Linked DNA regions of Spirulina subsalsa PCC 9445. The protein of the gene in region 2 interacts with the protein of the main gene of each other region in a pairwise test. Links are inferred from orthologs where the notes say so. Each region holds a gene or a part of one and is shown on either strand. Other genes may lie near its edges. The genes, in order: dnaB and dnaA.

Region 1 (3,215 bases), 3.9 Mb from region 2 along the record:
ATATTCGTGAAGCCGTCGAAGTCGCCCAAGCCAAGCGGATTGGGCATGGGGTGAGCATTTTTTATGAAAATGATCCTTGGGATCTCCTTGCGACTATGGCACAACGGGGAGTCCTAGTAGAAATTTGTCTCACCAGTAACGACGTGATTTTAAATGTGACCGGACCCGCTCATCCCTTCCTCGATTATTTAAAAGCTGGAGTCCCCGTAACGTTAGCCACAGATGACGAAGGAATTGGCCGGATTGATCTCAGCCATGAGTATTGGCAGGCCGCCATTCACTACGGTTTAGGTTATGTAGAATTAAAACGTTTAGCTCGCAATAGTTTGGAATATAGTTTTCTGCCCGGAGACAGTCTCTGGTCTAGTCCAGAGTACCGTTCTTTGGTTGCTCCCTGTCAAGGCGATAATCCCGGCAGTGGGACTATATCAAGCGGATGTGCTAATTTTTTAGCCAATCATGAACGAGCCAATCAACAATGGTTGTTGGAAGCTCAATTTTCTCAGTTTGAAGCGGCGCCTTGGCCCTAGGAACAGGGAACGCCGGATCTGGGAACAGGCCAGAGGCAAGAGGTCATAGGTAATAAGCAACTTGAACAAGTTAAGCTTGTGTGCATTTTGTCAAGTCCCCTGTTCCCCGTTCCCTGTTCCCTTGACTTCAATTTTGGACACAACCGGATTTTCCCACCTCCCCTGTTCCTTCCCGTTCCCTAGACTTCTAACATTGAGCCTTAACTTGTCAAGATTGGGTAATAGGTAATGGAGAATACTAATCAACTCCCGACTCCCGATTCCCGACTCCCGACTCCCCCGTTCCCTAGACTTCTAACATTGAGCCTTAACTTGTCAAGATTGGGTAATAAGTAATAATTCTTGATTCCCCGACTCTCCGACTTATTCAGCAAGCCCTAATTACTGATATGATTAGCAATTTAAGTAGTCTTGGGGATGTTCTCCCTCCCCAAAATATTGAAGCCGAAGAGGCTATTTTAGGGGGAATTTTACTAGATCCTGAAGCCATTGGACGGATTTTAGACACCCTACAAGCCGATGCCTTTTATATAGAAGCCCATCGTTCCATTTATCAAGCAGCCGTTGCCTTACATAATGGAGGTAGACCGACGGATTTAATGACCGTCACCAGTTGGTTACAAGATCACAGTCTGCTTGATAAAATTGGCGGTATTGCCAAACTAACCCAACTGTTAGAAAGAACCGTTTCTGCTGTCAATATTGACCGTTATGCTGCCATTGTGATGGATAAATATGTCCGTCGTCAACTCATTAGCGTGAGTTATGAAATTGGCACATTGGGTTTTGATACTACCCAAGGATTAGAACAAGTTCTAGACCAAGCAGAACAGAAAGTTTTTCAAATTACCCAAAAACGCCCACAACAAGGTTTAGCTCCTCTTTCTGATGCCTTAATTGAGACATTTTCTGAATTATCTAGCTTACAGGAGGCTACATCACTCCCCGGATATACCTGTGGTTTTTATGATTTAGATGCCATGACCAGTGGTTTCCAACGGTCGGATTTTATTGTGGTAGCTGGACGGCCATCTATGGGGAAAACCAGTTTTGCTTTAAATATTGCCACGAATGTGGCAAAACAACATCAATTACCTGTGGCCGTTTTTAGCTTAGAAATGTCTAAAGAACAGTTAGCTCAAAGGGTTTTAGCTGGGGAAGCCGGAATTGAAAGCAATCGTTTACGTTCAGGGACTATTTCGGGAACAGAAATGGAGGCTATTTCTCGGGCGATTGGCGAATTAGTAGATTTGCCTATTTATATTGACGATAGTGCAACGTTGAGCGTCATGCAAATGCGTTCAGAGGTGCGTCGATTACAGGCTGAAAAAGGGGGTAAAATTGGTTTAGTTTTGGTGGATTATTTACAGTTAATGGAAGGGGGAGGAGATAATCGGGTACAAGAAATTGCAAAAATTACCCGTTCTTTAAAAGGGTTAGCTCGGGAAATAAATGCTCCTGTGATTGCTCTTTCTCAATTGAGTCGGAGTGTGGAGTCTCGGACGAATAAACGCCCTATGATGTCAGATTTAAGGGAATCGGGATCTATTGAACAAGATGCGGATATGGTGATTATGTTGTATCGGGATTCTTACTATAATCCCGATTCTCCAGATCGCAATCTGGCTGAGGTGATTATTACGAAACACCGCAATGGTCCAACGGGAACAATTAAGCTGTTATTCCAACCGGAGTTAACGAAGTTTGCCAATTTAGCTTAGGGAGTCGGGAGTCGGGAATCGGTGTAGGGGCGCAATGCTTGCGCCCTAGGGAGTCGGGAATCGGGAATTGGCAATAGTCAGGAGTTTTGGCTATTCACTAGCTACTAGCCACTATTCCCCCTCTCCCCCTCTCCCCACAGCCCACATCTAAAAAATTTTGCTTAAACTCTAGACATTTTTGAGAGAGGATGTATAATAGTAAATGCGCGCAAAAAAAGAGCGCGGTTTTTTTCGGGGGTATAGCTCAGTTGGTAGAGCGCCTGCTTTGCAAGCAGGATGTCAGCGGTTCGAGTCCGCTTACCTCCATGAGACTTGGAACGTTATAGAATCTGGGGCTGAAGGGATTTACTCAATCCTTACTTGCCCTAAATTACTCAATGTTTACTCCTCATAGTGGCACTGGACAATTGCTCTGTCAAGGGGATGCTTACCTCCATTCTTGAGAGAACAAGAGTTTGAGGTAATCTGTTTGAATTGGCCTATTGGTGTTCCCTAGATTCTCTTGTTTCTCGATTGGGATCCGGGAAATCTTCGCCGTTTGAGGACAAGGAAAAGTTAACAATTTTGAGATACTGCATCACATTGAGGAGAAATTATGGTAGGGGAAGCCGTTAAGGAATGGCAACAGGGGAGCTTGTTGCAGGTGGAAATTGAGGATGTGGGCGATCGCGGCGAAGGAGTCGGACGTTGGCAGGATCGAGTGGTATTCGTGCCGGATACTGTCACGGGGGATCAGGTTTTAGTGCGTCTAGTTCAGGTGAAACGCCAATATGCTCAGGGCAAATTGCAAGAAATCTTAACCCCTTCCCCCCACCGCATTCGTCCCCGGTGTATTGTGGCGGATAAATGTGGGGGCTGTCAGTGGCAACATATTGAGGACTCCTATCAACACACCCTGAAACTCAATATCATCCGTCAAGCCCTCCTAAGAATTGGGGGGTTTAGTGATCCCCCTCTGGAGCCC
Region 2 (3,173 bases):
CGGGAATCTGATTCGAGGAGATGATTAAAAAATTTTCGGACGATACTGCTCGGAGCGGTGAACATTAAGGCCATGAGGACAATGAGGGAGGCGGCTAAAGCCCAATGTTGCCATTGAGGGGTCATGCGGCGAAGTAACCAGCCAAAAACGCTATAAATGAGCCAGAGGAGGAAAAGAGAGCGGGTCGGCAGTCGGGCAAACAAGGGGACTCCATGAAGTTAACTTGGGATTCCTACGTCCTTATTCTAGAGAGAATCTGGACGTAGGAAAAAACAGCATAGTCCACAGGGTAGATGTTTGCTTAGGACATCGCCTGAATAATGTAGTCGAAGTAAGGGGCGGCTTCTTGAGCGTCTTCGGTACTGAGTAGACCTAAAGAAGCGTCTTTGAGGCAGCGAATGGCTTCAACCATGCCGACAACGGGAACGTTGAGGGCGTTGTACATTTCGCGGACTCCGATTAAACCGATTTTTTCAATGGGGTCTTTGTCTCCGGCCAGGACTCCGTAGGTGACTAAACGGAGATACCATCCATAGTCACGTAAACATAGCGCTCGTTGACGTTGGCCGTAGGCGTTGCCGCCTGGAGCAATGAAGTCTGGCCGCTTTTTCCAGAGTTCTTTGCTGGCTTTGTCTACAATTTTCTGCTCGTTTTCGGCTAGGGTTTCGGCAATGCGCATCCGTTGCACTCCTGTTTCTAGGAAGGCACCAATGCTTTTTAGTTCTCCGCTACTGGGGTAGCGGAGTTCATCATCTGCTTTGAGAATAACTTGGCTAACGACGCTCATACTATCGGGATTAATCAAAAAATAACTTCAATCAGTTTAGCGACTCGGAGGGTCAGTTAGGAAGAGATTGACTGATTCTCTGGGTTTGGAGGGTTAAGTTTTGTAACTGGGTTGGGTCAAATCAAGTCTTAAGGGCAATGCGATCGCTCACTTGGCGTAAAATCTCGTTCAATTGGCTATCCTTCTGCTTGAGTTGGGCAATTTTTTCACAACTATAGAGAACGGTTGTATGGTCTTTTCCCCCAAATTCTTCCCCAATGCGGGGTAGACTCAAATCGGTATATTGACGCATTAAATACATTCCGATTTGCCGGGCCCAACTGATTTCCCGTCGTCGGGAGTTGCTGCGCAGGTCTTCTATGGAGACGTTTAGCACTTCGGCGATCGCGTTCAATATAGCACTGGGGGAGGCGGTGATTTTTTCGATGGGGGAGTTGAGGATGGGGGCAATGTTTTCTACGGTCAGGGGTAAACCGGAAATAGATATATAGGTTAAGGTGCGTATGAGGGCGCCTTCGAGTTCCCGGATGTTGGAGGTGTAGGTGGTGGCGATAAATTCCACAATGTCCCGAGGGAGGCGCATTTTTTCGTCTTCGGCTTTTTTCTGGAGGATGGCCATACGGGTTTCTAAGTCGGGGAGTTGAATGTCGGCGATTAATCCCATAGAAAAACGGGAACAGAGACGGTCTTGTAAGCGGGGGATTTGGTTGGGGGGACGGTCGGCGGCTAAAACGACTTGTTTTCCAGTTTCGTGGAGGGTGTTAAAGGTGTAAAAAAATTCTTCTTGGGTGTATTCTTTGCCTTCGATGAATTGCAGGTCATCGACTAACAGAACATCGGCGGCCCGGTAGTGGTCGCGGAAACTCTGCATACTGTCCTGACGAATGGCGGTGATGAGGTCGTTGGTGAATTTTTCGGTGGAAACGTAGAATACGCGGGAGTCGGGGTTAATTTCAAGGCGATAGTGACCAATGGCCTGCATGAGGTGGGTTTTGCCTAAACCAACTCCTCCACAGAGGAAGAGGGGGTTAAATTCTCGGCCGGGGGATTCGGCAACGGCTAAGGAGGCGGCGTGGGCCATGCGGTTGTTAGAACCGACGACAAAGCGGGAAAAGCTATATTTGAGGTTAAAGGGGGTGGGACGGGGTTGGTGGTCTTCTGAGGGGCGATCGCGTTCGTTTTCGGCGGGGGGTGCATCCTGTACGGGCCAGACAATGCCTTGACCGTCTTCGGAGTGGCTGGTAAGTTGGATTTCCACGTCGTAACCTAAAATGTCGGTGACGACTTCGGTCAGGATGCCGAGATAGTGTTTCTGTAACCAGTTGCGAGCAAAGGGATTGGGGGCGCAGAGGACTAAAAGGCGATCGCGCCAAACTTGTACGGTGATGCTTTTAATCCAAGTGTCAAAGGTTGGACGACTTAACTGATGTTCCAAACGGATTAAAACTTGATTCCAGAGTTGTTCAGGGGTCATGTCGCCAAAGGGGTGAACTGCGTTCGCGAAGCGTTGCCTAGCCATTCGCGAAGCGTTGCCTAGCCATTCGCGCTCAATATTCTAGACTATCATCCCCCCAAGGGGGAGAGAGAATTTGAACTTTTCCCTCGGGTCTTCTTCCAGAACTCACAAGAGATTGATTGAACCTTGCCCACTTCTTATGATTTAGATCACAACAAATGAGTTCACAAATCACGGCAATTTAGGGATTCCATCACGTCTAATTCTGGATAGATATCACGTTCAATTTCCTCTCATGGGTTGATAATGAATATAGAGCGTTTACGTTTTGGGAAATAGTCGAAAATTTAGGACAGAAGAGACTACCTGTGATACTGAGAAAAATTGACTAACACGCCATCTAAAAATGACTCAGTTGAGTGATTACATGATTAAGTTAAATAGCATAACTTAACCGAGTTTAAAACCATCTCTTAAACTCTATTTCCTAAACCCAAACGAAAAACAGCAGAATTCCCCAAAGACCATGTTTATTGACAATGATCAGCCCCTATTTGGTAATCAAACCCTTGAGAGAGTAGCGAGTTCTTGCCACTCTCCTCCTGCCAACAGCCCTGATTTACCGCAAATCGCTAAACTTGAACAAGCTCTCTCCAAAACGATTCAGAAAAACTGTAAGTTAGAACAGCAGTATAGCAGTTTGTTCAATAACATTAATGTGGGAATTTTTAGAACAACACCCGATGGCAAACTATTAGAAGCAAATCCCGCCCTAGCCCGGATTTATGGTTATACTTCCCCCGAACATCTCCTAAGTTGTTTAACAGACGTTCAAACACAGCTTTATGTCAACCCGGAGAAACGACAAGAGTTTGTTGAGTTGATGTATCTACAAGGCTATGTCCGGGATTTTGAGGTGCAGGTTTATCA

The links.
Region 1: the proteins of dnaA (region 2) and dnaB interact in binary tests that used the Escherichia coli proteins (3 or more experiments, as listed by UniProt). The link is inferred for Spirulina subsalsa PCC 9445 from one-to-one orthologs.

The regions. Positions count from the first base shown.
Region 1 is NZ_JH980292.1:4,748,979-4,752,193, reverse strand. What follows is about bases 198-3,085. They hold dnaB (replicative DNA helicase), read left to right. Parts: upstream 198-919; coding sequence 920-2,251; downstream 2,252-3,085. Other genes in these bases: rlmD (23S rRNA (uracil(1939)-C(5))-methyltransferase RlmD), read left to right, coding at 2,847-3,085; SPI9445_RS0121660 (adenosine deaminase family protein), read left to right, coding at 198-530. In the rest of the region: more of SPI9445_RS0121660, read left to right, coding at 1-197; more of rlmD, read left to right, coding at 3,086-3,215. UniProt on the Escherichia coli protein: The main replicative DNA helicase, it participates in initiation and elongation during chromosome replication. Travels ahead of the DNA replisome, separating dsDNA into templates for DNA synthesis.
Region 2 is NZ_JH980292.1:830,464-833,636, reverse strand. What follows is about bases 86-2,931. They hold dnaA (chromosomal replication initiator protein DnaA), read right to left. Parts: upstream 2,262-2,931; coding sequence 909-2,261; downstream 86-908. Other genes in these bases: SPI9445_RS0104155 (PAS domain-containing sensor histidine kinase), read left to right, coding at 2,770-2,931; SPI9445_RS0104165 (allophycocyanin subunit alpha-B), read right to left, coding at 302-787; SPI9445_RS0104170 (hypothetical protein), read right to left, coding at 86-203. Outside these bases: more of SPI9445_RS0104170, read right to left, coding at 1-85; more of SPI9445_RS0104155, read left to right, coding at 2,932-3,173. UniProt on the Escherichia coli protein: Plays an essential in the initiation and regulation of chromosomal replication. Binds in an ATP-dependent fashion to the origin of replication (oriC) to initiate formation of the DNA replication initiation complex once per cell cycle.